Regions from separate parts of the Cytobacillus gottheilii genome, predicted to be linked through region 2. Evidence: predicted binding sites of a transcription regulator. Region 2 holds the regulator's gene; the other holds the start of a gene.
What was found. The regulator Rex, encoded in region 2, represses fermentation and respiration genes when NADH is low (regulators of the CRP and FNR family bind a similar motif). The targets are predictions, from matches to a motif close to TTGTGAAATATTTCACAA.
Positions count from the first base shown of each region.

Region 1: the regulator Rex is predicted to act here: its motif matches at 10,096-10,113, upstream of J1899_RS13840 (cytochrome c oxidase subunit 2A).

Region 1 covers NZ_CP071709.1:2,796,957-2,811,467, reverse strand. Annotated here, with positions in the region: RNA gene rnpB (RNase P RNA component class B) at 1-56, shown strand, start outside; gene J1899_RS13880 (THUMP domain-containing class I SAM-dependent RNA methyltransferase) at 213-1,355, shown strand; gene J1899_RS13875 (hypothetical protein) at 1,444-1,614, shown strand; gene J1899_RS13870 (ATP-dependent DNA helicase) at 1,837-3,756, shown strand; gene J1899_RS13865 (MFS transporter) at 3,777-4,922, opposite strand; gene J1899_RS13860 (carboxypeptidase M32) at 5,096-6,610, shown strand; gene J1899_RS13855 (DMT family transporter) at 6,669-7,583, shown strand; gene J1899_RS13850 (b(o/a)3-type cytochrome-c oxidase subunit 1) at 7,639-9,297, opposite strand; gene J1899_RS13845 (cytochrome c oxidase subunit II) at 9,294-9,773, opposite strand; gene J1899_RS13840 (cytochrome c oxidase subunit 2A) at 9,797-9,946, opposite strand; purine riboswitch at 10,329-10,430, shown strand; gene J1899_RS13835 (xanthine phosphoribosyltransferase) at 10,569-11,165, shown strand; gene J1899_RS13830 (nucleobase:cation symporter-2 family protein) at 11,162-12,475, shown strand; gene J1899_RS13825 (type III polyketide synthase) at 12,977-14,059, shown strand; gene J1899_RS13820 (isoprenylcysteine carboxyl methyltransferase family protein) at 14,065-14,511, shown strand, end outside.
Region 2 covers NZ_CP071709.1:393,263-401,200, forward strand. Annotated here, with positions in the region: gene rimI (ribosomal protein S18-alanine N-acetyltransferase) at 1-69, shown strand, start outside; gene tsaD (tRNA (adenosine(37)-N6)-threonylcarbamoyltransferase complex transferase subunit TsaD) at 66-1,094, shown strand; gene J1899_RS02110 (ABC-F family ATP-binding cassette domain-containing protein) at 1,341-3,260, opposite strand; gene moaC (cyclic pyranopterin monophosphate synthase MoaC) at 3,426-3,911, shown strand; gene J1899_RS02120 (redox-sensing transcriptional repressor Rex) at 3,936-4,580, shown strand; gene J1899_RS02125 (YdiK family protein) at 4,638-4,844, opposite strand; gene J1899_RS02130 (CPBP family intramembrane glutamic endopeptidase) at 4,841-5,569, opposite strand; gene groES (co-chaperone GroES) at 5,910-6,194, shown strand; gene groL (chaperonin GroEL) at 6,251-7,882, shown strand.

The DNA of each region.
Region 1 (14,511 bases), 2.1 Mb from region 2:
TATGTACGAGACTGAAGTCGTTTGCAGTACAATGGTACAAAACATGGCTTACAGAACGTTATTATTGCGATTTTTTTTGGGAATAATTATAAAGGCTCTCCACACAGGAGAGCCTTTCTTGCAGTATGTAACTAAAAATTGGCAGATAAAATTCGATCTCAAGAATTTTACATAGAATGTAATTGCAGAGAAAATGATGTTAGGGTGAGAATATGACGAAATATGATTTAATTGCTACATCTGCAATGGGTCTAGAAGCCATTGTAGCAAAAGAAGTGCGAGATCTTGGCTATGAGTGCGAGGTTGAGAATGGGAGAATAACTTATAAAGGTGACGAAACTGCAATTGCGAGAAGCAATATGTGGCTTCGAACAGCTGACCGAATTAAAATCAAGATCGGAGAATTTAGAGCAACAAGCTTTGATGAGCTGTTTGAGAAAACAAAAAGCATTCCTTGGGAAAGGTATTTGCCGGCAAACGCAAATTTCCCGGTTTCAGGAAAGTCTGTTAAATCTAAGCTTTTTAGTGTATCTGACTGTCAGGCAATCGTGAAGAAGGCAATTGTGGACCGCCTAAAAACTCATTATAAAATTCCAGGCTGGCTGGAAGAAAACGGGCCGATGTTCAAAATTGAAGTAGCTCTTCACAAAGATGTGGCTCTTTTGACGATCGATGCCTCAGGAAGCGGACTGCATAAACGCGGCTACAGAATTGACCAAGGTGAAGCCCCTCTTAAAGAAACATTAGCAGCTGCTTTGGTGATGCTTACAAATTGGACAGCAGATAAGCCATTTGTTGATCCATTTTGCGGTTCAGGCACAATTCCTATTGAAGCGGCATTAATTGGACAGAATATTGCTCCAGGCTTTAACCGGGAGTTTATTTCAGAGCAATGGGATTGGATACCACAGGATATTTGGGACAAAGTGCGAGAAGAGTCAGAGGATCTGGCTAAATATGATCAGCCCCTTGATATTACAGGTTCTGATATTGATCACCGCTTAGTGAAAATGGCAGAAGAAAATGCTTTTGAAGCAGGTTTGGGTGATTTGGTTCAATTCAAACAAATGCAAGTGAGAGATTTTACAACCACAAAAGAGTATGGAGTCATCATTGGCAATCCCCCATATGGTGAACGTCTTGGGGACAAGCCTGATGTTCAGAAAATGTACCGGGAAATGGGACAAGCACTTTCACCATATGATACATGGTCTATTTATATGCTGACTTCCGACGAAGAGTTTGAAACTGTATTTGGAAAAAAGGCAACGAAAAAGAGAAAGCTGTTTAATGGATTTATTAAGACAGATTATTATCAATTCTGGGGAAAAAGGCCGCCGCGTCAGCAGCAATAGTTATTTAAGGAACTCACTGAAACAGAAAGAATAGACTGATCCTCTGCTGAATATAATAGTTATATTATATTCGGCAGGAGGAAAGACGATGAAAGACAGCAGAATAGATTTTAATAAAATTGCTCATGCATTAAATGCCTCTATGGGGAAAATGATTGAGGAGAATGGACAGTCGTATGCTGGTCTTGATAAACTCAAACATGCACAATTAGAACTGCAGCAGGCCATGACATTCTCGTTTTCAAAAAAAAGCAGTTAAATAGCCTGCTGGCAAGTCCTAAAATGAGCCACGATGTCGAGCCTTCTTCTGAGAGGCTCATTTATCCCTTTCTGATAGTATAAAAACGTTGTCGCATACGATATGAACTCCATCAACAAAAAAAGACGATAAAGAAAAACCATGCCCAGTGCAAGGTTTTTTATTTGTTTAATGAAATGATAGATCTAAATAAATTTAGAGCAGATTATACGGAGGGGTAGCATGCAAAGCCGAATGCCATTTGCAATTGCAAAAACAGAATCTTTTTACGAAAAACTCAGTGAGTGGATTGGAGATGTCTTTTACGATATTCTTCCTGAAGCTGGCTTTGAAATGCGGGATGAGCAGATCTTTATGGCCTTCCAGCTTGAGAAAGCTTTCAAAGAAAACAAAATAATCTTTGCTGAGGCAGGCGTAGGAACGGGTAAAACGATTGTCTATCTTTTATATGCGATTGCCTATGCCAGATACAAAAACAAACCTGCGATTATTGCATGTGCAGATGAAAACTTAATTGAACAGCTTGTAAAAAAAGAAGGGGATATTGCAAAGCTTGAAAAGGCATTGAATTTAAATGTTGATGTCCGTTTGGCAAAGTCCCGAGATCAGTATTTATGTTTAAACAAGCTTGATCAGCTTGTAGCAGCAAACGATAATGAAGTATACAATGAAGTGTTTGATATGCTGCCTGATTTTATTCATAGTGGATCTTCTATGCAAAAGTTTAACAAGTATGGTGATCGCAAGGATTATCCGCACCTAACAGATGAGCATTGGGGAAATGTGGCTTGGGATTCATTGCAAGACTGCTTCACATGTGAGAAGCGTCACCGCTGCGGACAGACTTTGCATCGCGAGCACTATCGCAAAGCAAGTGATCTTATCATTTGTTCACATGACTTTTATATGGAGCATATTTGGACAAAAGAATCACGCAAACGAGAAGGGCAGCTTCCGCTCTTGCCAGAGAGCTCGTGTGTTGTTTTTGATGAAGGCCATTTATTAGAGTATGCATCTCAAAAAGCACTGACATATCGTTTCACAGAGCAGATTTTAGAATCTCTTCTTACACGTTTAATGGCAAATGATGTACGGGAAACAACATTAAATACAATCGAAGATACGATTTATCAGAACGAAGTGTTCTTTTCAGAATTGGTTAATGCTTCTACTGAGGAACTTGGATCTGAAAAGCGTACGATTCAAAAAACACCAGCTGTTCTGGCAGAAGGAAAGAAACTGCTTCATTTAATCAGCACGTTAGAAGAAGAGCTGGTATTCGAAAGTGAAATGTATGTCATTAATGAATATGATTTGAAAATTGTCGAGGAATATTTGGAGCAAATCTCTTATTCCCTTTCCTTATTCTTAAAAGAGTTAAAGGGTATAACATGGTTTGAAGACCATAACTTAGAACATACGCTGGTCATCATGCCAAAAATGGTTGAGGAAATTATGAAAGAAGAAGTCTTTTCCCAAAAACAGCCGTTTGTGTTTTCTTCTGCAACATTATCGGAAAACAAATCGTTTGAATATATGGCAAACAGCTTAGGAATGACAGACTATCTATCTTTTTCGGTAGAATCTCCATTTGATTATGATGAGAGTATGACCATAAAAATGCCAGTGTTTAAAACAGACGATTTACATGCAAAAATAGAGTATACAATGGCACAAATAGAGGAATCAGAAGGACGGGCACTCGTTCTTTTCAATAATCAGGCTGAATTGGCTGCCTTTAAAGCGCAAGCTGCAGGGAAGCTGCAATGGCCAGTCTACTTTGAGGGTGAAAGTGAAATTAGTACATTGGTATCTAAATTCCAAAACGAAGAACAATCAGTATTATGTTCAACGACACTTTGGGAAGGATTGGATATTCCAGGCCGTTCACTCGAAAATGTTATCATCTTTTCTCTGCCGTATCCGCCGAATGATCCAGTGTTTACTGCTAAAAGAGAAGGAGCAGAGGATCCATTCAAACAAGTGGACATGCCCTACATGATTTTAAGACTTCGCCAAGGGATTGGCAGACTGATTCGAACTCACGAGGATCAAGGAACAGTTCACATTTTATTACAGGAAAATGAAAACAAGGATGCTCTTTCAGCAATAGAAAAGGTAGTTCCCGTTCAGCCGCAATAAACTCAACATAAAAAATCCCCCTAAACCTTATTAGGGAGATTTTTCCATATGTTATATAAGGACATCCATAATACATTACCAAATAACAGACAGGCTGCAATCAGAAATCCGCTCTTAAAACTAACTGTCAGAGCACCGGTAATGGCTGATCCAGCAACAGACCCGAGTGAGAAAAAGGCATAAAAATAACCAAATGCTCTTCCTCTTGCTTCTGGTGCTGTCTGCTGAATCAATAGGGCAGAAATAGATGGGAACAGCCATGCAAAGCCAAGGCCGTAAATAACCATCGAAACATATAGCATAAGCAGGCTTGTGCTATTGCTTAGAAGCAATAAAGCAAAGCCAATGACCGACATTCCCAGAGTCATTAAACGAAAAGGTTTATACTTGTCATAAAGCTTATTTGTTGGCAGTATAAAGATACATATTGCCGTAATGCCAAATGTACTTAACAGTGTGCCGCTTGCTGATGAGCTAAACTGCAGCATTTCCACTTGAAGAGGCAGCATATAAGCTAATACTCCTTGAGCAAACATCAGGCTAAAGGCACCGATAAAGCTGAATATCATTAATGAACTGATGGACCTGCCAGACTGATTGGCAGCCTTCTTTTCAGAAGAGGCTCCGCTGACTCCCTGTTTTGGAATGAAAAAAGGGACTGCGGCAGCTGTTAGAAGCATTAAAATTCCGTTTACAATAAAGACAGTCTGAACATTCCCAGAGCCGGCAATTCCGCCAAAAGCAGGTCCGGCGATAGCGGCAATTCCTACTGCTGCACCAGTAATGGCCATCGATTTGCCTTGAGTACCTGATTCGCTTCTGTTCGCAATCATGGTAAAGGCAGCAGGAACAATAAATCCGCTGATAAAACCATGAAGGAAGCGAATTCCTAATAATTGAGCAGGAGTAACGGCAAAGGGGTAAAGAAAGAGAATTGCTCCGCACAGACCAAGTCCAATCATCAGAATGGTTTTTCCTCTGCTGCGGTCGATATAATAGCCGGCAAGCATATTGCCGATCATATTAGAAAAAGAATACATGCCGACAATTATGCCGATAATGGCAGATCCTGCCCCTAAACCTTTTGCATATGTACTCATGATGGGCAATTGCGAAAACATGTCAAAAAAGGAAATAAACACTATCAATAAAATGAAAAATCTCATGAATTAAACTTCCTCATCCTATATTTTAATGTATTCATAGAGTTAAGGCACTTCCTAATTATAACGTACTAAAATGGCTTTGACATATGTGGAATTCAACGATTTTGAGAAAAAATTTCAGAAAAATATGATAAGATGTAAAAGTGAAGATGAATACATAGGAGGACTGCCTGATGACGATTCAACAAACAGAACAAAAATTTCTTGATTATGTAAAGAAAATGGAAGCATATAATGAAGCCCTTTCCCTTATTTTCTGGGATTTGCGCACGGGAGCACCAAAACAAGGAGTAGAGCAGCGATCTGAAACGATTGGTGTGCTTTCTTCGGAGGTATTTCACCTTTCAACTTCTGATGAAATGGCTGGGTTTCTTCAAGCCCTTTCCCAGGATGAAGTGAAAAAAGGACTGTCTGAACGAACAGTGAAGACAGTTGAACTATGCCAAAAAGAATATGACCGCAATAAAAAAATTCCTGCTGAAGAGTATAAGGAATATGTTATTTTACAATCACAGGCGGAAAGTACTTGGGAAGAGGCAAAAGAGAAAGACGACTTTGAAATGTTTAGACCTTATCTTGAAAAGCTAGTCTCAATGAATAAACGTTTTGTTGAGTATTGGGGTTACGAAGGAAATAAATATAATACATTACTGGATATGTACGAACCAGGCATCACTGTTGAAACACTGGATGAGGTGTTTGGGAACTTGCGCGAGAAGATTGTACCGCTCGTCAAGCAAATTGCAGAGGCAAAAGTAAAGCCTAAGACGGAATGTTTATATGAACAGTTTCCAAAAGAAGCTCAGCGAGACTTCAGCTTAGAGATTCTTGAACAAATGGGTTATAACTTTAAGGCGGGAAGGCTGGATGAGACGGTTCATCCGTTTGCGATTGGTCTGAGCCCTGGAGATGTGAGGGTCACGACAAAATACGATGAAAATGATTTTCGGACGGCAGTGTTTGGAACAATCCATGAAGGCGGGCATGCCTTATATGAGCAAAATATAAGCAAAGATTTAATTGGAACTCCGCTTTGTGATGGTACATCAATGGGCATTCATGAATCACAATCATTATTCTATGAAAACTTTATTGGAAGAGATCTATCATTCTGGAAAAAGAACTATGATCTATTAAAGCAATATAGCAGCGGTCAGTTTGATGATGTAGCTGTAGAAGATTTTTATACAGCAATCAATGAAGCAAAGCCATCCTTGATTCGCATCGAAGCAGACGAGCTAACATATCCGCTCCACATTATTATTCGTTATGAAATTGAAAAGGGCCTTTTCAATGATGAAATTGAAGTAAAGGATCTGCCTGAAGTGTGGAATGCAAAATATAAGGAATACTTGGGTGTAGTGCCTGACAATAATGCAAAAGGTGTGCTCCAGGATGTTCATTGGTCTGGCGGCAGCTTTGGCTATTTCCCTTCCTATGCACTTGGATACATGTATGCGGCCCAGTTGAAAAATGCAATGCTGAAGGACTTGCCTCACTTTGATCAGCTGTTAGAAGAAGGCAATCTTACACCAATTAAAGAGTGGTTTACAAAGCATGTACATCAATTCGGCAAAATGAAAAAACCGCTGGAAATCCTTCAGGACGCAACAGGGGAAGGGTTAAACGCACAGCATTTAGTAGAGTATTTATATGAAAAATATAATAAAGTATATCAATTAAACTAAGAAAAGGTCCCTTGCTCGGACAGGTTAATGGGCTCATCTCAATCAAAAAGGGATGTGAATGATGAATAAATACAAACCTGCGCTTTTCATTGCCTCAGGTGCTGCATTATGGGGAAGTATAGCTTTATTTGTAAGAGAGCTAGGAAATCTAGGGTTTTCTGCGATGGAAATAGTTGCTATCAGGGTAATATCGGCTGCATTTTTTCTTTTTTTCTTAGGAGTCTTTTCCTATCGTAAAGAGATGCAGCTATCACAATGGCATGATATCCGCTATTTTATCGGTACTGGGATACTTAGTATTGTATTTTTTAACTTTTGTTACTTTACTACGATGAATCAGGCAGGTGTTTCAGTTGCGGTCATCCTGTTATACACCGCTCCTGCCTTTGTCACTGTTCTATCTTTCTTCTTTTTAAAAGAAAAGATAGATAGGAAGAAATTAATAGCAGTATTCGCAACAATTTTAGGATGTGCTCTGATCACCGGCTTAAGTGGAGGGAATTCAAATTTAACAGCCATCAGTTTTCTGATCGGGTTAGGATCTGGCTTGGGTTATGCATTGTACACAATCTTTGGGAAATTTGCCTTAAGAAAGTACTCATCCTACACTGTTACTTTTTATACCTTTCTAGTAGCTTCTGTAGCGTTAGTTCCTTTTACAAGACTATGGGAGAAAATACAGTTATTTATGACATTTGAAGTATTGCTTCTAAGTCTTGGTCTAGGATTAATACCAACTGTTGTTGCCTATATCTTATATACGAAAGGTTTGGAGCAGACAGAAGGTAGTAAGGCTGCGATTATAGCAACCATCGAACCAGTTGTTGCCTGTGTCATTGGAGTAGCTGTTTTTGGTGAATTCTTCGGTAATGCCCAAGTATTAGGTGCTGTCTGTATTCTTGGGTCAGTGATTGCCGTCAATATAAACAGCAAAAAGTTGAGAGTTCCAAAAGATAGAGGAGTTCACTCTTAGTGAGAAAAAAAGCGTCTGCTGATATGCAGACGCTTTTAAAATGTCTATTTTTGCTTTACCAGAGATTGTTATATCCTTTTGAACCAGGCGGCGCATTTTGAATAAGGTCAATAAATGGTATGGTATAAGCAAATAAAATTAATAAAACGGTAATGCCCATCCAAATTTTCCAGTTTTCAAAAACCATAGGAGCCGGTTCAGCATGAGTGGACATTTCACCAATAGGGAATTCCTCTTCTCCTTTTGGAGCAAAGAATGCAAGATTCACAAAGATATAGAGCATTAGAATAATCGCTAAAAATAGAATGGAACCGCCGACTGCTTGTGCGACTTGATAAGGAATCCATTCAGCGGCTTGCGGGGCACCACCGTATTCAGAAAAAGCAGAGCGGCGCGGTGCACCTAACAACCCGGCAGCATGCATGGCGCCGGACATAAACGTCATTCCAATTGCCCAGAGCACACCTTGTATAAGAGCTAATTTATTGATCGCTTTTGTTAATACACGTCCAGTTAAATGCGGTACTAGCCAGAAAGTGATTCCAAAGAACGTTAATACAACTGCGGTTGCTAGTGTTAAATGAAAATGTCCTGTTACCCAGATCGTGTTGTGAACAACCTGGTTCATCTGGTTGGAAGCATTAATTAATCCTCCTGCACCAGCAGGGATAAAGGAAAGCATTCCGATAAATGGAACAGCGAAGCGTGCATCTCCCCATGGCAGCATTTTAAACCAGCCGAATAAGCCTTTTGCTCCTTTTGAGCGCCCAAATGTCTCAAAGGTTGCAAAGAGTGAAAAGGCTGTCATCAATGACGGAATAACGACTAGGAATGTTAAAACAACTTGTAGAAATTTCCATGCGGCGTCAATTCCCGGTTCTAATAACTGATGATGAAACCCGACAGGTATGGAGAAAAGCAAAAACAAGATAAAGGACATACGTGCTAAAGAATCTGAGAAAATCTTGCCGCCAATGATTTTTGGAATGATAACATACCAGGCCATATAAGCCGGCAATAACCAGAAATAAACAAGCGGATGTCCAAAATACCAGAATAATGTACGGCTGACACCGACATTAACGGTTTCAACTAATCCAAGAGACCATGGAAGAAGCTGAATCAAAACGGTTGCAGCTACACCAAGAGTCGCAACAATCCACATTAACACATTCACAAGAGCCATAAATGTGAGCAGCGGACTAGGTGTACCTGGATTAGCACGGCGCCACTCGGCATATTTCATAATAATAGCAGCACTTCCCAGCCAGCTGCCGACAACGACTAATGTTAATCCAAGATAAAACAGGAAGTGAGCCTGAAGCGGAGCGTAGAAGGTGTAAAGCACGCTAGCTTCATTTAGAAGAATCATAACTGCAGCCATCACTGTTCCAATTGTCATTAACCAGAAACCAATCCACGCGATGGTTCGCTGTTTAGTTGTAAATGTTCCGGCTGTTTTACTTACACATGCCTGCATAAAGCCAATGATGAAGAATGTGGTTAAGACAAGACCCAAAACAACACCGTGAACAGTTAAAATTTGATAATAGCCAATCCCTGCCGGCAATTCGAACCTGCCTGAGCGTACAAGCACCTGCAATAATCCTGCAAGTCCTCCTATTAATAAAGCAATAAAGGCAACATAGATCTGTGCCATAACCAATTTGCCGTCACGGCGGTCAACTTTCAGTTTGTCTGCTGAGTTGATCATGATTCAACCACCTCGATTTTGGAAGTCATTAAATGGTGTCCCGCACCACAATATTCATTACAAAGTATTAAGTATTCACCGGTCTTATCAAATGTTGTGATATGTTCACTGATATAGCCTGGCTCGAGCATCATATTGATGTTTGTGCCTGCAACTTCAAAACCGTGTATGACATCCTTAGTGGTTGCAATAATTTTTACTGTTGCTCCAAATGGAATTTCTACATCACCTGGATTATAGTTAAATGCCTGTGCAACAAAGACAAGCTCATAATCCCATGCTTTTCCTTCAACTTTTTTTAAGCCCGGTTCATTAAATGGTGCTTGTGTTTCAACCTTTTCTGGATCAATTGTCGCTAAACAGCTTGGAGGCTGGTTTCCAAGGTAGAATGCGCTTACACCTAAAACTGTTAGAAAAACAAGCAATGTCCCGACCCCAAAGATTAGCCAAACTTTTTCAAACTTATGCATATGCATGGCTATTTTCCCCTTTCAACTTCTTAAAAACGATCTAAAAATAAAAAGAACACACCTACCCATGAAACAATTAGAAAGAAACCTAATAAGAATACGGAAGCTAACGTCCCTTTAAGAGAAGAGCTATCTTCCACTTCTGTTTTTACATTCTTCCTGAGTTCCGTTTTCGCCACCTTCGTCCACTCCTTTCAAAGCTTTGAAAAATGAATGATTACAACTCCATCATACAAGACTAAATGTTAGAATCTAGATAGATTTCACTAGTTCACAAACTGTTCATTGGTAATATTTTCACTATGTTTATGTTGTAAAATTGATATATCAGTGATATATGTCACAATACAGATCGTTAAATTGTGAATAAAATGTGAAGAAGAAAAACAGAAACGAGATATGATAAAAAGGAAGCACGCAGCGCGGATAATTAGAGCGCAATGATAATTATCACAGTTGAAAAAATGACAAACACGAATATTCGGATTATTTTAAACTATAAAGTTCGTAAAATAATCGATTTACTATTGAAATCTTCATTTGCGGTGTTATAATGTTAATACAATTAAAAAATGAATCATTCATATAATAGCAGGGATATGGCCTGCGAGTTTCTACCGAATCACCGTAAAGGATTCGACTATGAGTGAGCAGAAAATAAGAGATAACTCTCTTATTTTATTGTCTTTTCCGATGAAAACCTAAAGGCATTGCTTCACTCAACACGTGAATGCAATTGCTTTTAGGTTTTTTTTATTAGGCAGATTTCATTTTAAATACATAGACAACAGGGGGAGAACGATGGAGAGACTTAAAGCGAAAATCGAAGCAGAAGGAAAGGTATTATCAAGTTCGGTACTGAAAGTTGACAGCTTTTTAAATCATCAAGTAGATCCGCATTTGATGATGGATATTGGAAAAGAGTTTGCATCCCGTTTTAAGGATGCAGGCATAACAAAAATTTTAACGATTGAATCTTCTGGTATTGCTCCATCTGTTATGACAGGATTGCATTTAAATGTGCCGGTCGTCTTTGCAAGAAAAAAGAAGTCACTGACATTAACTGAGGATTTGATTACTTCGTCCGTTTACTCTTTTACAAAACAGGAAACAAACGAAATTTCAGTTTCAAAGAAGTTTTTGCAAAATAACGATACAGTGCTAATAATCGATGATTTTCTTGCCAATGGTCAGGCTGCAGAGGGACTTGTTGAGATTGTTAAAAAGGCAAATGCAGCTGTTGCCGGCCTGGGAATTGTCATTGAAAAAGGTTTCCAGGATGGAGGAAAATTATTGCGTGAAGCAGGAATTAGAATCGAATCTCTCGCAATCATTGAATCTCTTGAAAATGGGGAAGTCACATTTAGAAATAAAGAATTGGAGGAAGTGACACGATGAAACAGAATTCATTTAAGATCGCATCATTAGGAATTCAGCACGTTCTTGCCATGTATGCTGGTGCAGTCGTAGTACCGCTAATAGTGGGCGGTGCGCTTGGTTTAACAGGGGAGCAGCTAACCTACCTTGTATCAATTGATATCTTAATGTGCGGAGTCGCAACGATTTTACAAGTATGGAAGAATAAATTTTTTGGTGTAGGTCTGCCTGTTGTATTAGGCTGTACGTTTACAGCAGTTGCCCCAATGATTACCATTGGCGGCGAATATGGAATTTCCGCTATTTATGGAGCCATTATTGTTTCTGGATTATTTGTTTTACTTATTTCTACTGTTTTCGGAAAGCTCGTACGATTCTTTCCGCCCGTTGTAACTGGTTCTGTCGTAACCATTATTGGTATTACTTTAATTCCAGTAGCTATGAATAACATTGCTGGCGGTGAAGGCAGCGCTGATTTTGGATCACTTGAAAATATTGGTTTAGCTTTTGGGACATTGCTCTTTATCATTATTTTATATAAATTTTCAAAAGGCTTTATCCGTTCAATTTCTATTTTATTAGGACTTGGAGCAGGTACTCTGGCTGCATTTTTCATGGGTATGGTTGATTTTACGGAGGTAGGAGAAGCTTCCTTGCTTCATATTCCGGCACCATTTTATTTTGGAATGCCAACATTTGAACTATCTGCTATCTTAACCATGATTTTAGTCGCAATGGTCAGCTTGGTTGAATCAACTGGGGTTTACTTCGCACTTGGCGATATTTGTGAAGAAAAACTGGATGAAAAGGATTTGGCAAGAGGATATCGTGCTGAAGGTTTGGCGATCGTGCTTGGCGGATTGTTCAATTCATTTCCATATACAACTTATTCGCAAAACGTCGGTCTTATGCAATTGTCTGGCGTCAAAACTCGCAATGTCATTTACGTCGCTGGCGGATTGCTTGTATTGCTTGGGCTTGTACCGAAAATTGGTGCTCTGACAACGGTCATTCCGTCATCCGTTCTCGGCGGTGCAATGGTAGCGATGTTTGGAATGGTTATTGCTTACGGAATTAAAATGCTGAGCCAAGTGAATTTTGCTTCTCAAGAAAATCTTTTCATCATTGCTTGCTCAATCGGGATGGGTCTTGGTGTAACGGTTGTGCCTGAAGTATTTGCTGAAATGCCAGCTGCCATCAGCGTTCTAACAGAAAACGGAATCGTAGCAGGCAGCTTAACAGCTATTCTATTAAATCTGATCTTTAACGAATTTGGCGTGAAAAAGTCAAAAGTTAAAGAGACAGAAATCGAAGTGCAGCAGGCTTCATAAACGCATCAAATAGGATGGAATGCAGCAAAATGAAACGCGATTATCTTAACCTACTTATTTCGTTATATCCGAAAACTTTTTTTCTATCACAATTTAAAAATTTTATCCATAGTAAGCATCATTTCGTCAATATACGAATATAATATCTCACAATCTTCTAGAATGTGGGGATCCTATGGAAAAATATTATTGTGATTATTGCAGGCAATTGTACAATGAACCAATCTTGTGTGAGAAATGCAGCACACCTGTCAGTAAAAAAATCAAAATTGATGTACAGAATCAATCATCAGATAACTGGAAAAGATTATACAATGAATAGAAAGTAAGAAGGATTTATAATAAAAGAGCACAACAACTCCTTCAAAACATTCGCTCCGTCCATATTGGGCGGAGTTTTTTTATACACGAAATACCTGCTTAACTTAACTTATTATCGCAAATGAATAATTTTAAGTGGTTTGGAAAAATTAACCGCATTGGAGGAAAAGGAGCGGTTATATGCCATCAATTATTTCAGTTGCTGAGGCAAGTCCAAAGCAGGTCGTCCATCAGAATGAAGTGATGAATTTTGCGAGAGATTTGTTCTCTGAATCCTATAAAGATATTGAAAGATTATTAAAAGTGTTTCAAAATGGCCAGATTGAAAAAAGGCATTTTGCAAAAGACTTGAATTGGTTTAAAAAAGACCATACATTTCAGGAAAAAAATGATGCTTATATAGAATGTGCAGTTGAATTGGGGGCAGAAGCGATGAAAGCCTGCCTCACCAGCAAGGAATTTTTGGTTGAGGATATTCCTTTTGAAGAAATAGATGCGATTTTTACCATTTCAAGTACAGGCATTGCTACACCAAGCATTGAAGCAAGAATCATGAACATCCTGCCCTTTTCCGAACATACGAAACGAATCCCAATTTGGGGTCTTGGCTGTGCAGGAGGTGCATCGGGATTAGCGAGAGCTTATGAATATTGTCTTGCATACCCAAAAGCAAAGGTGCTTGTGCTGACGATTGAGTTATGCAGTCTTACATTTCAGCGGAATGACTTTTCAAAAAGCAATCTGGTAGGGACTTCTCTTTTTGCCGATGGTGTTGCTTGTGTGCTTGTGACTGGGGATGAAGGAAAACCTTCTAATTTAATGAAGAAATCAGCACCCAGAGTGATTGCAACACAATCTACTACCATGAAACATTCAACAGATGTGATGGGCTGGGATGTTAAAAATGAAGGATTATATGTCATTTTCTCAAGAGATATCCCTTCGATTGTTGAAAAATGGCTGAAACCAAATGCTCTTGGATTCCTGGAGAATAATCATATAAAGCTGGAACAAATTACTCATTTTATTGCACACCCTGGCGGCCGAAAGGTAATAGAAGCCTATCAGGAAGCACTTGATTTCAATCCAGAGATGACTCAAACATCCCTTCAGGTGTTAAAAGAATACGGAAATATGTCCTCCAGTACAATTCTCTATGTGCTGAGAAGGTTCATGCATAGCGGAAAAAAAGGAGATATAGGGCTTGCAGCTGCATTGGGACCAGGCTTTAGCTCCGAATTGCTGTTGCTGGAATGGAGTTGATCATAATGAACGTGTTTTATATCGTCTTTAGCTTAATTGTGCTCCAAAGATTATGCGAGCTTTTCGTTGCAAAACACAATGAAAAGTGGATGAAAGAAAGAGGAGCTTTGGAATTTGGACAAGCTCATTATCCGTTCATTGTTCTCCTGCACACCGCTTTTTTTATTAGCTTGCTTGGAGAAACGGTGTTTTTGGAAAACTCGGTTTCATCTCTCTGGAAAATCTTATTGCCGATGTTTATTCTTTTGCAGGCAGGAAGGATATGGGCGCTTTTTTCATTAGGGCGCTATTGGAATACAAAAATTATTGTGTTGCCTAATGCAGAAGCGGTTCGAAAAGGTCCATACAAGTGGATCAAACATCCGAATTATGTCATCGTAGCATTAGAATTAATGGTCATTCCTCTCTTATTTCAGGCATATATAACATTTGTACTGTTCACTTTATTAAAT
Region 2 (7,938 bases):
GGAGGCATTCGCAAAAATTATTATACAGATCTTCAAGAAGATGCTTTAGTAATGTGGGTGAACTTATGAGTGAGCAAAATCAATGGATAATGGGAATTGAAACAAGCTGTGATGAAACAGCTGTAGCAATTGTGAAAAATGGAAAAGAGATCGTTTCGAATATCGTCTCTTCTCAAATAGAAAGTCATAAAAGATTTGGCGGCGTAGTTCCGGAAATTGCCTCCAGACATCATGTTGAACAAATGACAATTGTCATTGAAGAGGCGATGAAGGAAGCAGATATTACGTTCTCTGACTTAACAGCCATTGCTGTCACGGAAGGGCCTGGGCTGGTGGGTGCTCTGCTGGTAGGAGTTAATGCGGCAAAAGCTCTGGCATTTGCACATAATATTCCGCTTGTTGGTGTTCACCACATAGCAGGTCATATTTATGCGAACCGCTTATTGACAGAGATGAAGTTTCCACTGCTGTCACTAGTCGTTTCTGGAGGACATACAGAGCTTGTTTATATGAAAGAGCACGGTCATTTCGAAGTAATCGGTGAAACACGAGATGATGCTGCTGGTGAAGCCTATGATAAGGTAGCGAGAACATTGAATCTGCCTTACCCAGGCGGACCTCATATTGACAGGCTTGCACAATTAGGCGAGCCAACAATTCCGCTGCCGCGTGCATGGCTGGAAGAGGATTCATATGATTTTAGCTTTAGCGGTTTAAAATCAGCAGTTATCAACACTGTCCACAATGCAGAACAGCGGGGAGAAAAAATAGAACCGGAAGCATTAGCTGCCAGTTTTCAGCAAAGTGTGATTGATGTACTTGTCACAAAAGCAGCAAAGGCAGCAAAGGCCTATAAGGTTAACCAAGTTTTATTAGCTGGGGGAGTAGCTGCTAATAAAGGCCTGCGTGCAGCCTTACAGGAAACCTTTGAACCTCTTGAAGAGATTGATCTGGTCATCCCTCCTTTATCATTATGTACGGATAATGCAGCAATGATTGCAGCTGCTGGCAGTATTTATTATGATAAAGGGATAAGATCACAGTTAAATCTCAATGCTAATCCTGGTCTCGATATATCTATCCACAATTCTTAAACAGTAGGAAAAAGTCCCTGTTCATACAGGGGCTATTTTTTGTGGATAAATAAATTAATTTTCAGAAAAATATAGTGGATATGTGGATAAGTGAACAACTTTTTGTGGATATTGTGGAAAAGTGTGTGGAATACTTATTTTTCAAGGGTTGGTTTGTTAATAAATTTGTGGATAAAAAAAGAACCGAGATGACAATAGTCCCGGTTCTTTTTTAGAGAATATTAATGTCTAAAGGGGGTACGATAATTAATCTGCTAGCTCAGTCCATTCTTCAAGAAGGGTCTCAAGCTCAAGTTTTGCCAGATCATTATCTGTTGTTATCTTTAGTACCCTCTCATGGTCTTGATAAACCTCAGGATCACATAAAAGTTGATCGAATTCTTCTATTTTGAGCTCAAGCTGCTCGATTTGTTTTTCGATCTCTTCTATTCTTCTTTTTCGCTGCCGTTCCAGTTTCTTGGCTTCTTTATCTAATTGGTAATTATTTTTTTCAGTCGAAGATACAGATTCAGCAGCTGCAGAAACAGCATCAAACTTTTCAAGCTCTTCCTGCTCCTTCTTTTTATCCACATAATAATCGTAATCCCCGAGAAACTCCTCCGCACCCTCTTTTGACAGTTCAATTACTTTTGATGTAATGCGGTTAATGAAATAGCGGTCATGAGAGACAAATAAGATGGTACCGGGATAATCAATTAAAGCATTTTCCAGAATCTCTTTACTGTCTAGGTCCAGGTGATTGGTAGGCTCGTCCAGTATTAGAAAATTAGATTTTTGCAGCATTAATTTGGCTAAAGCAAGACGCGCTTTTTCGCCGCCGCTTAACGTAGACACGGTTTTTAATACATCATCTCCTGAAAAAAGAAAGTTACCTAAAACGGTTCGGACGTCTTTTTCCAGCATTTGCGGATAATCGTCCCAAAGTTCATTTAAAACACGCTTATTGGATGTAAGCTCTGCTTGCTGCTGATCATAATACCCAATCGTTACATTGGAACCGTGCAGGATCTTACCTTGTAAGGCTGGAAGGTTTTCAATAATCGTCTTCAGCAAAGTAGATTTCCCAATTCCATTGGGTCCCACTAAAGCGACACTGTCTCCTCTAGTAATCCGGAATGAAAGGTTTTCAGAAACTGCTTCACCTGCATAGCCAATAGCGAGATCCATAACCTGCAGCACATCATTGCCTGATTGCCTGTCAATTTGAAAGCCAAAAGATGCTGATTTCTCATCGCCAAGGGGACGATCCATTACATCCATTCGTTCTAATTGTTTACGGCGGCTCTGTGCTCTTTTAGTCGTAGAGGCACGTGCAAGGTTCCGCTGAATAAAGTCCTGTAGCTTTGAGATCTCTTCCTGCTGCTTTTCATACTGCTTCATATCACGTTCAAAATCTGCAGCTTTCTGATCTAAGTAGCGGCTGTAGTTTCCGGTAAACTTTTTGATCTGATGACGGGAGATTTCGTAAACCTGCGTAACAACCTTGTCAAGGAAGTACCGGTCATGCGAAACAATTAAAATAGCTCCTTCATAGCTCTGCAGGTAAAATTCGAGCCATGAAAGGGTCTCGATGTCCAAATGGTTTGTTGGCTCATCAAGAATGAGCAGATCAGGTTTTGTTAAGAGCAGCTTACCGAGTGCAAGCCGTGTTTTCTGTCCGCCACTTAAAGATGATATTTTCGCATCATATCCTATGGTGTGAAAGTTCAGGCCGTGTAAAATCGAGCGGATATCTGCTTCATACTGGTAGCCGCCATTCTCTTTAAAGCTGACCTGAAGGCGATCATACTCTTTTAAAATGCGATTATACATTTCTTCATTGCTCATTGCGTTAGGATCAGACATTTTCTCTTCCAATGAACGCAATTCTTTTTCTTGCTGCTGTAATGAAGCAAAAACAGTCAGCATTTCATCCCAAATTGTCAGTTCAGATTCAAGTCCTGTATTTTGCGCCAAATAGCCGATTTCTACTTCCTTTGGCTTCATGATTTCCCCGCTGTCATAAGAAATATGGCCAGCGATTATTTTTAATAAAGTCGATTTGCCTGCCCCGTTTCGTCCAACGAGCGCAATGCGGTCTCTTGTTTGCACTTCCATTTTTATATTCGTTAAAATTGGATCAGCACCAAAGCTTTTATTGAGCTGATTAACTTGTAATAGTATCATGATTTTCACCTCTGCAATATAAGACAAGTGTATCGTATTCCGCTTAGGTTCGGCAATAAACCGACGTTATTTGAAGAAATTTGCAAATAAATATGTGAATATCAATACAAACTATACACAAATGCACCTAAAATAGTGTATGATTCTGTTGTGAGGTGTTAGTATATGGGAGATTTAACGCATTTTAATGAAGAAGGCAGAGCTAAGATGGTTGATATTGGCGAAAAAGCCGAAACCGTTCGCACAGCTATTGCCCATTCAAGTATAAAAGTAAATGAGGTCATATACGACAAGATTACGTCTAACAGTATGAAAAAAGGAGACGTATTAGCCGTTGCACAAGTTGCCGGAATTATGGCAAGTAAAAAAACATCTGACATTATTCCAATGTGCCACCCAATCATGCTTACAAGTGTGGACATTTCTTTTGAATGGAAGCTGACAGATTCTGATCATATTCTGCAAATTACGGCTACTGCCAAAACAAAAGGAAGCACAGGTGTTGAAATGGAAGCGTTAACAGCTGCTTCAGCTTGTGCGCTGACTGTATATGATATGTGCAAGGCCGTCGATAAAGGGATGATCATAGGGGAAACCTACTTACTAGAAAAAACAGGCGGCAAAAATGGGGATTTTAAAAGAACGGAGTAGGACGGAGAATACGGAGGTACAATGATGTCAACAGAACAAACCAAAATTCCGCAGGCTACTGCAAAGCGATTACCGCTGTATTATCGATTTTTAAAAAATCTGCATGCATCAGGTAAGCTTCGGGTTTCGTCTGCGGAATTAAGTGATGCTGTAAAAGTTGATTCTGCCACGATCAGAAGGGATTTTTCTTACTTTGGAGCACTTGGAAAAAAAGGCTATGGCTACAATGTGAATTATCTGCTGTCCTTCTTTAGAAAAACGCTCGACCAAGATGAAGTAACAAAGGTTGGTTTAATTGGTGTTGGTAATCTGGGGACTGCTTTATTAAACTATAACTTCTTAAAAAACAACAATACAAAAATTGAAGTGGGCTTTGATGTTTCGCCCGATAAAGTTAATCAAAAAATTGGGGATGTATCCGTTTATCATATGGACGATCTTGAGAAGGTCATTGAAGAAAATGACATCCAAGTTGTGATCTTAACTGTACCTTCACAGCATGCCCAAACGATTACAGATAGAATTTCACAAAGCACAGTAAAAGGAATTTTAAACTTTACTCCTGCTAGATTAACTGTGCCTCCAGCAATCAGGGTTCACCATATCGACTTAGCCGTGGAATTGCAATCATTAATTTATTTCTTAAAACATTACCCGGCAGATATGTAGGAGATCCCTCTAGGAAAGCATGTCTTATTCAAAATAAAAATGAGCCCTAATAAAGGCTCATTTTTTGTTTTCAAGATTTTTAAGCTTAAAGTGGAAGCTGATCATTTTGAGGCCAGCTCCAATGTCAAAGGTAGCAATGATAATGAGAAGGTTTGTTATGAATCCCCACTCTCCGTTTTGCTGAAGACTTTGAATAGCGATGTAGACAAATAGTATTCCAAGGATCAAATAAATGATGCCTGAAAACAGAGGAGTTCTTCTCATAGTACCCCTCCAAAAAATGCGGCCACTTGTTCCATTTCCTCCAGCCATTTTTCGATTTCTTCCATATTAAGCTGCATGACGACTACAAGAGAATTCATGGCCACGTGAGCAAAGATCGGCACAAGGATCCGCTTTGTTTTTACATATAGAAAGGCAAACGTGAACCCCATCGCTGAATAGAGAAGCAGATGTTCAAATTCAGTATGTGCTGCCGCGAAGATGACAGAGCTAAGGAGCGCTGATATGAAAAAATTGAAGCGTTTATGCAGGCTGCCGAAAATAATCTTCCGGAAAATGATTTCCTCCAAAATCGGTCCAATAATCGACACAACAATGATAACAATTGAAGACGTTTCAATGATACTCATGATTTGCTGTGTGTTCTCTGACCCCATTTCAATGCCAATCATATATTCAATATTTGCAGCAACAGATTGTGCAATCAGTGCTAAAAACACCCCGCCAATGGCCCAGGCGATCGATTTTACAACGGATGATTGCTCAGATAAACTACGCTCCACTTTCATATCCTTTCGCAGCAGGAAAAGAATGATGATGAGCGCTAGCGAAAAGCTAATCACAAGCCAAGAAGACACGGCCGTCCCTTCATCCATTCGAGTGCCAGTTATAAGCTCACTTCCAAATACCATAAGCGGCAAGCCGACAATGGAGGAAAGCTGCATGGCAATATACACAATTAAAATAATCCAGTATTCTTTTTTCAAATGATGATCTCCCTTATGACATAGAATCAAGCAAATGCTCTTTTAACCATTTTACTCATAAAGAGGAGCTTCTTTCAAATAGAAGGATACCTTGAACAGCCTTTATGCATAAAAAGAATGGGAATGTATATAATGAAGAGGTTGCCAGAAATGGATCTCTCTGGACTCTGGCGCAGGCAATAATAGACTTCCTTTTTAAGACTAAAATTTTTTATGAAAAATACAGCATCATGCTTGCAAATAAAAGTCAGAACTATTAATATAATAAATGTGTTAGCACTCAAGTCGATAGAGTGCTAATAAATAAATCACTACATAATGATTGAGGAGGTTGTTTCACTTGTTAAAGCCACTAGGTGATCGAATTATTATCGAGCTTGTTGAAACTGAAGAAAAAACTGCAAGCGGTATCGTGCTTCCAGACTCTGCAAAGGAAAAGCCGCAGGAAGGCAAAGTCGTAGCGGTTGGTACTGGACGCGTGCTTGAAAATGGTGAGCGTGTTGCATTGGAAGTTGCTGATGGCGACCGCATTATCTTCTCAAAATATGCTGGAACTGAAGTTAAATACGAAGGCAAAGAATATTTAATTCTGCGTGAAAACGATATTCTTGCAGTAATCGGATAAATCAAAAATAGACTTAGACTTATATTACTTTAAAATCTTTGAGGAGGTTATTACAAATGGCAAAAGAGATTAAATTCAGTGAAGAAGCTCGCCGCTCTATGCTGCGCGGGGTTGATACACTTGCAGATGCAGTAAAAGTAACTCTTGGACCAAAAGGACGCAACGTGGTTCTTGAGAAAAAATTCGGTTCTCCGTTAATTACAAATGACGGTGTGACAATCGCGAAAGAAATCGAACTTGAAGATGCATTCGAAAACATGGGTGCAAAACTTGTTGCAGAAGTAGCAAGCAAAACAAATGATGTTGCTGGTGACGGTACTACAACTGCAACGGTTCTTGCTCAAGCAATGATCCGCGAAGGTCTTAAAAACGTAACAGCTGGTGCAAACCCAATGGGGATCCGCAAAGGAATGGAAAAAGCGGTTCTTACAGCTGTTGAAGAGTTAAAAGCTATTTCTAAGCCAATCGAAGGCAAAGAGTCCATTGCACAGGTTGCTGCAATCTCTGCTGCTGACGAAGAAGTTGGCCAATTAATCGCTGAAGCAATGGAGCGCGTTGGCAACGACGGCGTGATCACAATTGAAGAATCTAAAGGCTTCACAACTGAGCTTGATGTGGTTGAAGGTATGCAATTTGACCGCGGATATGCATCAGCATACATGGTAACTGACACAGATAAAATGGAAGCTGTTTTAGAAAATCCATATATCTTAATCACTGACAAGAAAATCTCCAGCATCCAAGAGGTTCTTCCTGTACTTGAGCAAGTTGTACAGCAAGGCAAGCCATTATTACTAGTTGCTGAAGATGTAGAAGGAGAAGCACTTTCTACTCTTGTGGTAAACAAACTTCGCGGCACATTCAACGCTGTTGCTGTTAAAGCTCCTGGCTTCGGTGATCGCCGTAAAGCAATGCTTGAAGATATCGCAATTCTTACTGGCGGTGAAGTGATCACTGAAGAGCTTGGCCGTGACCTGAAATCTGCTGGTATTGACGCACTAGGACGCGCTTCTAAAGTGGTTGTAACAAAAGAAAACACAACAATCGTGGAAGGTGCTGGAGACAGCGCGCAAATCCTTGGCCGCGTAAACCAAATCCGCACTCAAATGGACGAAACAACGTCTGAATTTGACCGCGAAAAATTACAAGAGCGCCTTGCTAAATTAGCTGGCGGTGTAGCAGTCGTGAAAGTCGGCGCTGCAACTGAAACTGAATTAAAAGAGCGCAAACTTCGCATCGAAGACGCCCTAAACTCTACGCGTGCAGCTGTAGAAGAAGGAATCGTTTCCGGTGGTGGTGTTGCCCTTCTAAACGTATACAACAAAGTGGCTCAGCTTCAAGCTGAAGGCGACGAAGCAACAGGCATCAACATCGTTCTTCGTGCAATGGAAGAACCAGTTCGCACAATCGCACACAACGCAGGTCTTGAAGGCTCTGTTATCGTTGACCGCTTAAAGCGCGAAGACGTAGGCACAGGCTTTAACGCAGCAACAGGCGCTTGGGTTAACATGATCGAAGCTGGTATCGTAGACCCAACGAAAGTTACTCGTTCTGCACTACAAAACGCAGCATCTGTTGCAGCTATGTTCTTAACAACTGAAGCTGTAGTTGCTGACAAGCCAGAAGAAAACGCTGGCGGCGGAATGCCTGATATGGGCGGCATGGGTGGAATGGGCGGCATGATGTAATAACGCCCTCAAACCCTTGATATGAATGGGTTTTTGAGTAAGGTGAGAGTGAATTG